2 regions of the Pseudomonas sp. KK18 genome follow, and region 2 is predicted to be linked to the other one. Evidence: riboswitches for the same ligand, from Rfam matches in the RefSeq annotation. Region 2 holds a riboswitch; the other holds the start of a gene.
What was found. A riboswitch is a leader RNA that binds a small molecule or an ion and turns the genes downstream of it on or off. The one in region 2 is predicted to bind manganese.
Positions count from the first base shown of each region.

Region 1: linked by a shared signal. The riboswitch ahead of mntP (manganese efflux pump MntP) and the one ahead of V6607_RS27825 (TMEM165/GDT1 family protein) in region 2 are both predicted to bind manganese.

Region 1 is NZ_CP146605.1:2,937,713-2,942,618, reverse strand. Features, by position in the region: gene V6607_RS13410 (ABC transporter permease) at 1-668, shown strand, start outside; gene ddpC (D,D-dipeptide ABC transporter permease) at 670-1,569, shown strand; gene V6607_RS13400 (ABC transporter ATP-binding protein) at 1,566-2,561, shown strand; gene V6607_RS13395 (oligopeptide/dipeptide ABC transporter ATP-binding protein) at 2,558-3,508, shown strand; yybP-ykoY riboswitch at 3,550-3,716, shown strand; gene mntP (manganese efflux pump MntP) at 3,727-4,290, shown strand; gene V6607_RS13385 (NAD(P)-dependent alcohol dehydrogenase) at 4,450-4,906, opposite strand, start outside.
Region 2 is NZ_CP146605.1:6,139,966-6,144,871, reverse strand. Features, by position in the region: gene V6607_RS27835 (methyl-accepting chemotaxis protein) at 1-1,408, opposite strand, end outside; gene V6607_RS27830 (M48 family metallopeptidase) at 1,661-2,479, shown strand; gene V6607_RS27825 (TMEM165/GDT1 family protein) at 2,640-3,224, opposite strand; yybP-ykoY riboswitch at 3,313-3,432, opposite strand; gene V6607_RS27820 (class I SAM-dependent methyltransferase) at 3,484-4,482, opposite strand; gene V6607_RS27815 (2-hydroxyacid dehydrogenase) at 4,513-4,906, opposite strand, start outside.

The sequences.
Region 1 (4,906 bases), 3.2 Mb from region 2:
CGCTGGGGGTGCTGTCAGCGGTGTATCACAACCGCGCCATCGACCAGATCGCCCGAACGCTGGCGGTTACCGGCATTTCCACGCCGGCCTTCTGGCTCGGCCTGGGCCTGATCGTGTTGTTCTACGGCCAGCTCGGCTGGCTGCCCGGCAGCGGGCGGCTGGATGAAGGCCTCGAACCACCGCGCACCATCACCGGGTTCTACCTGATCGACTCGCTGCTGGCCGGCGATATCCCGCTGTTCCTGAATGCCCTGGAACACCTGATCCTGCCCGCCGTCACCCTGGGTTTCGTCAACCTCGGCGTGGTCGCCCGGCAGATTCGTTCGGCGATGCTCGACCAGTTGGGCGAGGACTACATCCGTACCGCCCGCGCCTACGGCCTGTCGCGCTGGGCGGTGATCCTGCGCCACGCCTTGCCCAACGCGCTGATCCCGTCGATCACCGTGCTCGGCCTGACCCTCGGCGACCTGCTGTACGGCGCGGTGCTGACCGAAACCGTGTTCGCCTGGCCGGGCATGGGTGCCTATGTGGTGAAGTCGATCCAGTCCCTGGATTTCCCGGCGGTGATGGGCTTCGCGATCCTGGTGTCGTTTATTTATGTACTGCTGAACATGCTGATCGACCTGCTCTACCGGGTGGTCGACCCGCGCATCGGCGAGGTGAATTGAGATGACCGCTCCCCTGACCATGCCCGTACCGGTGCCCCTGGAACAGCGCCCCACCTGGCGTGCGCGAATGGAGTACCTGGGCTATCAAATACGCCGCAGCCCGCTGACCATCGCCGGCCTGACCATCACCTTGATCGTGCTGATCTGCATGGCCTTCGCCCCCTGGTTGGCGAGCCATGACCCCAATGCCTTGAACCTGGCGCAACGCCTGGCCGAGCCCTCCGCCGAACATTGGTTCGGCACCGATGAAGTCGGCCGCGACCTGTTCAGCCGGGTGCTGTACGGCAGCCGCCAGTCGGTGGGCGTGGGCCTGTTCGTGGCGTTTTCGTCCTGCCTGGTGGGCGGGCTGCTGGGCTGCCTGTCGGGGATCATCGGCGGGCGTTTCGACAGCCTGATCATGCGCCTGATGGACATCATGCTGTCGGTGCCGTCCCTGGTGCTGATCATGGCCCTGGCCGCCGCACTGGGCCCGAGCCTGTTCAATGCGATGCTGGCAATCACCGTGGTGCGCATCCCGTTCTACGTGCGCCTGGCCCGGGGCCAGGCCCTGAGTATTCGGCAGATGGGCTACGTCAAGGCGTCCCAGACCTTCGGCGCCGGGCGCTGGCACATCGTGTCGTGGCACGTGGGCCGCAATGCGATGCCGCCGTTGCTGGTGCAACTGAGCCTGGACATCGGCAGCGCGATCCTGATGGCCTCGGCCCTGGGTTTCATCGGCCTGGGTGCACAACAGCCCACCGCCGAATGGGGCGCGATGGTTGCCACCGGGCGCAATTTCATTCTCGACAACTGGTGGTACTCGACCTTTCCGGGGCTGGCGATCCTGGTCACCGCGACCGGCTTCAACCTGCTGGGTGACGGTGTTCGTGACCTGCTCGACCCACGGCAACAGGGGAAATGACCATGTCCAGTCCGGCAGTGCTTGCCATCGACAACCTGAGCCTGGAATTCCCGGCTTACCGCAACAACGTCCAGGCACTCAACGGCGTGTCGTTGCACGTCAACCCCGGCGAAGTCGTCGGCGTAGTGGGTGAATCCGGCTCCGGCAAATCCGTGACCGCGATGCTCAGCCTGCGCCTGCTGCCGGAGCGCAGTTACCGGATCACCGCCGGCAGCTTGCAGATGCTCGGCCGCGACATGCTCGGTGCCAGCGAGAAGGAGCTGCTGCAGATCCGCGGGCGTGACGCGGCGATGATCTTCCAGGAGCCGATGACCGCGCTGAACCCGACCCGGCGCATTGGCCGGCAGATGCTCGATGTGATCATCCACCACCAGCGCCTGAGCAAGGCCGCCGCCCGTGCCAAGGCCATCGCCCTGCTGCGGGACATGCACATCGCCGACCCCGAGCAAGTGCTCGACAGCTACCCCTTCGAACTCTCCGGCGGCATGCGCCAGCGGGTGATGATCGCCCTGGCATTTTCCTGCGACCCTCAGTTGCTGATCGCCGACGAGCCCACCACTGCCCTCGACGTCACCGTGCAACGCCAGGTGCTGTTGCTGCTGCGGGAAAAAGCCCGGGAACGCGGCACCGCGATCCTGCTGATCACCCACGACATGGCTGTGGTCTCGCAGTTCTGCGACCGGGTGTATGTGATGTACACCGGCGCCGTGGTGGAAGAAGGCCCCACCGCCCAGGTGATGAGCGACCCGCGCCATCCCTACACCCAAGGGTTACTCAGCGGCTTGCCGGAACAGGTGAAACCCGGCGACGACCTGCTGACCATCCCCGGCCAAGTGCCCAACCTTGCCGCCCTGCCCTCAGGCTGCACCTTTCGCGAACGCTGCCCCCAGGCCATGAGCCAATGCATCGAGCGCCCGCGCCTGGACCTGATCAACCCTGCCGGCACCCGCAAAAGTGCGTGCTGGCTGACTGCCGGGGAGTCGGTGCAATGACCGTGTCTCAAGATTCACTGCTGGCTTTGCGGGATGTACGGGTCAAGTTCCCGGTAAAAACCGACTGGCTGGGCCGCCCGCGCGGTTATGCCCACGCCCTCAACGGCATCGACTTGCAGGTGCGCCGTGGGGAAACCCTGGGGATTGTCGGCGAGTCCGGCTGCGGTAAAAGCACCCTCGCCCAATTGCTGATGGGCCTGGTCAAGCCCAGTGACGGTGAAGTGGACTGGGTCTACGAAAGTGCCCGGGAACGCCACCGGCATGTGCAGATCGTATTCCAGGACCCGCAATCGTCCCTCGACCCGCGCCTGCCCATCTGGAAAATCATTACCGAGCCGCTGTTCGCCCTTGGCGACACGCCCAAGAGTGAAATGCGCACCATCGCCGCCAAGGTCGCCGCGCAGGTAGGCATTCGCGCCGAATACCTGGACCGTTACCCGCACCAGTTTTCCGGTGGCCAGCGCCAACGCATCGCCATCGCCCGCGCGCTGGCGTCCAACCCGAGCATCCTGGTGCTGGACGAGCCGACCTCGGCCCTGGATATCTCGGTGCAGGCGCAAATCCTCAACCTGCTGGCCGAGCTGCAACGGCGGCTGGGGCTGACCTACATCCTGATCTCCCACAACGTTTCGGTGGTGCGGCACATGGCCGACCGGGTGGCGGTGATGTACCTGGGGCAGATCGTGGAACTGGGGTGTGCCGAGCAAGTGCTGGAGCAGCCGAAGCATCCGTACACCCAGCTGTTGCTGGAGGCGGTGCCCAAGCTGGGGGTGGCGCTGGACGACGCGTATGTCAGTGCACCGACAGAGCTGCCGGGGAACCGGGTGTTGCCGGGTGGGTGTTTCTTTCTCGACCGCTGCCCGAGGCGTACACAAGGCTGTGAGCGGCCGCAGCGGTTGACGGGTGGGATGAGTCAGCAGGTGCGGTGTCACCTGGAACATCCGTGAGGCGTCCTTAACGAAATTTTCATGATTGCGCGGCTATGATCCGCCACCTCGTTGGGGAGTAGCCTGCTTCGGATTCTCGAAGCGTTCGTATCAACATTCTCGGCAACATGCCGTGGTGCGAACACCATTTTGGTTGGTGAGACCAGCGACACATCCATGCCTGAAGTCGGGCGTGTGGTTGTGTCGTTGACTCATACAGCCCGACTGGAAGCCTTACCGTGAACCCTATTTCCCTGATTCTTCTCGCCCTTGCCATGTCCACGGACGCCTTTGCGGCGGCCATTGGCAAAGGTTCCAGCCTGCACAAACCACGCCTGACCGAAGCCCTGCGGGCCGGGCTGATCTTTGGTGTGATCGAAGCGATCACGCCGATCATCGGCTGGGCTATCGGCCAGGCTGCCACCCGCTGGGTGGAGCAGTGGGACCACTGGATCGCCTTTACCCTGCTGGTAGCCCTGGGCCTGCACATGATCTACAACGGCTTGAAGGCCGATGATCCAGAGGAAGAGAAACCGAGCCAGCACTCGTTCATGATTCTTGCCGTGACCGCGTTTGCTACCAGCATTGATGCCTTGGCGGTGGGTGTGGGCCTGGCGTTTGTCGACGTGAATATCCTGGTGGCCGCTGCGGCGATCGGCTTGGCGACGATGACCATGGTAACCATCGGCATGATGCTTGGCCGGGTGTTGGGGACTGTGGTCGGCAAGCGCGCCGAGATGGTCGGCGGCGTGGTGTTGATGCTGGTGGGTGCGACGATTTTGTATGAGCACCTGTCGGCCTAGAAACCGGCGAAGATCAAAATGTGGGAGCGGGCTTGGGTGGGAGCGGGCTTGCTCGCGAAAGCGGTGGTTCAGCCAGCCTATTGAGCGACTGACACACCGCCTTCGCGAGCAAGCCCGCTCCCACACCAGCCCGCTCCTACAGGGATCGGCGGCGATCAATCAGGCCGCGTGTTTTTCTTTCTTCAGGCTCTCGATGTCGATCACGAACCGATACTTCACATCGCCCTTGAGCATGCGCTCGTAGGCGTCATTGATGCCCTGGATGTCGATCATCTCGATGTCCGAGACAATCCCGTGCCTGGCGCAGAAATCCAGCATGTCCTGGGTTTCCTGGATGCCACCGATCAACGACCCGGCCAGGCTGCGACGCTTGAAGATCAGGTTGAACACGGTCGGTGACGGGTGCGGGCTATCCGGGGCGCCCACCAGGGTCATGGTGCCGTCGCGCTTGAGCAGGTTGAGGAAGGCGTCGAGATTGTGGGACGCGGCCACGGTGTTGAGGATGAAGTCCAGGGAGTTGGCAACCTTGGCCATTTCGTCCGCGTTCTTCGACACCACCACTTCATCGGCCCCCAGTCGCAGGCCGTCTTCGCGCTTGTTCGGCGAGGTGGTGAAC
Region 2 (4,906 bases):
CGATCTCGACCATTTGCTTGTGCACGCCCTGGTTGGTGCGAATCGCGATGTCGGCGGTGTGCTCCGACGAGTCGCTGACCTTCTGCACCGAACTCACCACCTGGGTAATCATCCCCTGCAACTTGGCCAGGAATGTATTGAAGCCGCTGGCAATCGCCCCCAGTTCGTCGGCGCGATCACTGGTCAGGCGCCGGGTCAGGTCGCCTTCGCCCTGGGCGATGTCATTGAGCATCGCCACCATTTGCTTGAGCGGCCGGGCAATGCCGTGGCCCACCAGCCAGATCACCAGCAAGCCGATGCCGGCGATCAGCAGCCCGGCCACGGCCATGCCGAAAATATCGGTTTTGCGCTGGGCGTCGAGGTCGTGCTGCATCGCCTGCAGGTCGGCCATTACCGCACTCAGGGGCAGTTGCAGGAGCAGGGTCCAGCGGGCGTCGGTCTGGCCGATGTTGAACGGCAGGAACAGCTCGATATGCCCGTGTTGCTTGTCCACGTCATAGCGCACCTCGCCGATTTTCAGTTGGCCGAGGTTGGCCAGTTCGTTGCTGTCCAGCAGGTCGCTGGCTTTTTCCCCGAGCTTGCTGGCGTCCTTGGTATAGGCCACCAGGCGACCGTTGCTGGAAATCAGCGCCAGTTCGCCAGCACCGTTGTACAAATTCTGATCAGCCTTGGTGAGCATTTCCTGGATGAAGTTCACCGACAGGTCGGCGCCGACGATGCCCTGGAAGGTGCCGTCGATCATGATTGGTTCGATAAACGAGGCGAGCATCACCATCGCATTCCCGACTTTATAAGGGGCCGGATCGATGGCGCAGGGCTTTTTGCTTTCCTTGGAACACAGGTAGTACTCACTGGCGCGCACGCCGGTGGACAGGATGGTCTGGTCGGCCACGTCAGCCAGTTTATCCAGGCCCAGGCTGCCGTCGGCATTGCGGAACCACCACGGCAGGAAGCGGCCGTTGGTTTCGATGCCGACCACCGGGCTGTTGACGTAGGCAGCATCGTTGTGGTCGATGGCGTTGGCTTCCCAGCCTATATAGGCGCCGAGAATCTTCGGGTTACGCACCACGGTTTCGTGGATCAGGTTGATCAGCTGTTCGCGGGAGACCGCCAGTTGCGGGTTGCCGTTGGCGTCTTTCATGCCCATCAGGGCGTTGGCGGTGGCCAGGCCCTTGGCCGTCACCAGCGGCGCTTCGAGTTCGCGCTGGATCAGCGTCGCCTGGGTTTGCGCCAGGGCGGTCAGGCGCTGCTCGATGATTTGTTCGAATTGACCCTGGGTGCGTTCCTGCACCATCTCCTGGGTGCGCGCCCCGGCGAACAAGGCATACAGCACCAACACCGCCACCACGCTCAGGACAATGGCCCCGGCCAGTGCCGCGACAGAAAATTGAATCGACTTGAACTTCATGACGGCTCCGAACGCAGGGGGAGATTGGCTGCTTGTGTATATCGGCCGCGGGCGGGGGAGACATGAGGGCCATTACCTCAAAATGGCTGTGCCGGATGGGCGAATGTCGTAAATGGAATGGTTGCCAGCGTTTGTGAATTTTTTGCGGCAGTGTGGGATGTATCTGAAATCAGGTGGCTATACGTCTGTTGTATCTGGCGTCGATACAATTGGCCGACTACGATACGCGCCATGTTTTCAGGGAGCAGGTTGATGAAAAAGACAGTGGCGGTATGTGCGTTGGGCGCGGCTTTGTTGCTCGCCGGTTGTCAGTCGGTCAACACCACCAGCGGCGGCGCCGTGGGCGTTGAGCGCAAGCAGTACATGTTCAGCATGTTGTCGAGCCAGGAAGTCGACCAGATGTATGCGCAGTCCTACCAGCAGACCCTGGGTGAAGCCAGCGGCAAGGGCCTGGTGGACAAGACCAGCGCCAACGCCAAGCGCGTGCAGGCGATTGCCAACCGCCTGATCGCCCAGGCGCCCACCTTCCGCCCGGATGCGGCGCAGTGGAAGTGGGAAGTGAACCTGATCAAAAGTGACGAGATGAACGCCAACTGCGGGCCTGGCGGCAAGATCTTTGTCTACAGCGCGTTGATCGACAATCTCAAGTTGACCGACGACGAACTCGCCGCCGTGATGGGCCATGAAATTGCCCACGCCTTGCGTGAACACGGCCGCGAAGCCATGTCCAAGGCCTACGGTATCGAAATGGCGAAGCAGGGGGCCGGTGCGTTGTTCGGCCTCGGTCAGGACAGCTTGGCGCTGGCCGATACCGTGGCCAACTACGGCATGACCTTGCCCAACAGCCGCAGCAATGAAAACGAAGCGGACCTGATCGGCCTGGAGTTGTCGGCGCGTGCCGGTTACAACCCGAACGCGGCGATTACCCTGTGGAACAAAATGGCCAAGGCTTCGGAAGGCTCGCCACCTGAATTCATGAGCACCCACCCTGCCTCCGACAGCCGGATCGCCTCGTTGCAGGCGGCGATTCCGAAGGTGATGCCGTTGTATCAGCAGGCGAAAAAATCCTGATTTATAAGGCTGAAATGCAAATCTGAATGTGGGGGCCCGGCTTGTGTGGGAGTCGGGCTTGCCCGCGATGCAGGCACCTCGGTGTGTCAGTTGCACCGAGGTGATGCTATCGCAGGCAAGCCAGCTCCCAAAAAAGCCCAGCTCCCATATGGGGTTACGTTTAGATCCAGCCACTGCTCTGCATGGCCTTGTACACCGCAACAATGGCCAGGATGAAGAATGCCGTAGCCGCCAGTCGACGAATCAGCGTCAGCGGCAATTTGTCCGCGGCAAAATTACCCGCCAGCACCACCGGCACGTTGGCAATCAACATGCCCAGGGTGGTGCCGATAATTACCAGCCACAGTTCCGGGTATTGCGCCGCGAGCATCACGGTAGCGATCTGGGTCTTGTCGCCGATTTCCGCGAGGAAGAACGCGATCAGCGTGGTCAGGAAGGGCCCGAACTTGCGGGAAGTGCTGGCTTCGTCATCGTCGAGCTTGTCGGGCACGAGGGTCCACAGCGCCGTGGCGCAGAAGCTCGCCGCGAGGATCCAGTGCAGCACCGCATCCGAGAAGAAACTCCCGAACCAGGCCCCCACGGCACCGGCGGCCGCATGGTTGGCCAGGGTCGCGGCAACGATGCCGGCGATGATCGGCCAGGGTTTGCGAAAGCGTGCAGCGAGAATGAGCGCGAGCAGTTGCGTCTTGTCGCCAATTTCGGCCAAGGCAACGATTGCGGTAGGGACGAGCAGAGAATCCAGCATCAGGTAAGTTCCAGGGGCGGGTCGACACGGCTATGACACGTACAGCCTTCCCGCCCCGGGTAAGGTGTTCGTGTCATAGGTCTTGTCAAACCCCGGTCCGTCTGTGCGGACTCCTGGGTCGCATACGCCATGGCCTGTTGACCAAGTATGTTGACGTATGCCGGACGAGCGTGGCGCTCGTGGGAGACTACTCCCCTAGGACGGAGCGGATTCTGCCTAGGCAAAATCCATTCGGCAAGCCTTCTTTTGGAAAAAGACCTCAGCCGCGCTTGGCACGGTAAATGCGAAAACCCTGGCCTTCTGCCTTGATTGCGCACACCCCAAGATGCTCTTCAATCAGCGGCTGATACTTCAGGAAGCTGTTCGCGACCAAGCGAAGTTCGCCGCCTTTTGCCAGATGTTTGGCCGCTTTTCGCAGCAGGTTCTCGGTGGCGAAATAATCGGTGTGCACCCCGACGTGGAACGGCGGGTTGCTCAGAATCGCGTTCAGATTCATCGGAGCAGCGTCGATGCCATCACCGGTCAACACCTCGGCTTCCAGGCCATTGGCCGCCAATGTCAGGCGACTGCTGGCAGCGGCAAAGGCATCCACGTCGAGCATTGTCACCGTGTTATGCGGGTAGCGACGCTTGACCGCTGCCCCGAGCACACCCGCGCCACAACCGAAATCCAGCAAGTGACCGCTCGGCAACTTGTCCAGATGCTCCAGCAGCAATGCGGTACCGCGATCCAGCCGACCGTGGCTGAACACGCCCGGCAGGCTCACCACCTTGAGCGGGCCCTCAGCCAGCGGCACCTCGAACACCTGCGCCAGGCTCTCCAGTTCTACCGGCTCGGGGGCGTTGGCCACCGTCACCAGCCACAACTGGCAGTGCCGCGCGTTGTCGAGCTTGCGCGGCTTGCCGAACGGATTCAGTTGCTTGGCCGCGCTTTCGATGCCGCCTTTCTTCTCCCCCACCAGGTACAACTCCTTGCCGGGCAAACGCGCCGCCACGGCATTGAGCAGGTAGTCGGTGAGGTCCTTGGACTTGGGCAGGAACACCACCGCGGTCTCGAACGAACGCTCGGGCACGTTCACACCGAACTGGCTGCGCTCGGCAAAACGTGCGTCCAGTGCGGCCTGGTCGCCGGCGTGCCAGCTCCAGCCATGGGCATTGGGCAGGCGGCCCAGCAGGTCGTCGGCGGGCAAGCCCACCAGCAGCACGTCGCCTTGAAAAAGTTCGGCCTGGCGAAGCAGTACTTCACTGCGCGGATCCATGGTCTGCTCCTTGAAAAGGGGCGCAGTTTATCAACTGACGACACGCAGCGGGGCGCCGCTGAAAAAGCCCTGAGTGTTTTCGATCAATTGGCCGACGATCCGCTGCCGGGCTTCGCGGCTGCCCCAGGCGTTGTGCGGGGTGACGATCAAGCGCGGGATGTCGCCGGCCAGCAATGGGTTGCCGTTCACCGGCGGTTCCACGCTCAATACATCGGTCGCCGCGCCGCCCAGGTGCCCACTGCGCAAGGCATCGGCCAGGGCCTGTTCGTTGATCAAGCCACCACGGGCCGTGTTGACGATAAATGCGCCGGGCTTGAGCAGCGCCAGTTCGCGGGCACCGATAAAGTCGCGGGTGTGTTCGTTGAGCGGGCAGTGCAGGGTCAGTGCGTCGACCTGCGCCAGCAACTCGTCCAGCGGCACGCGA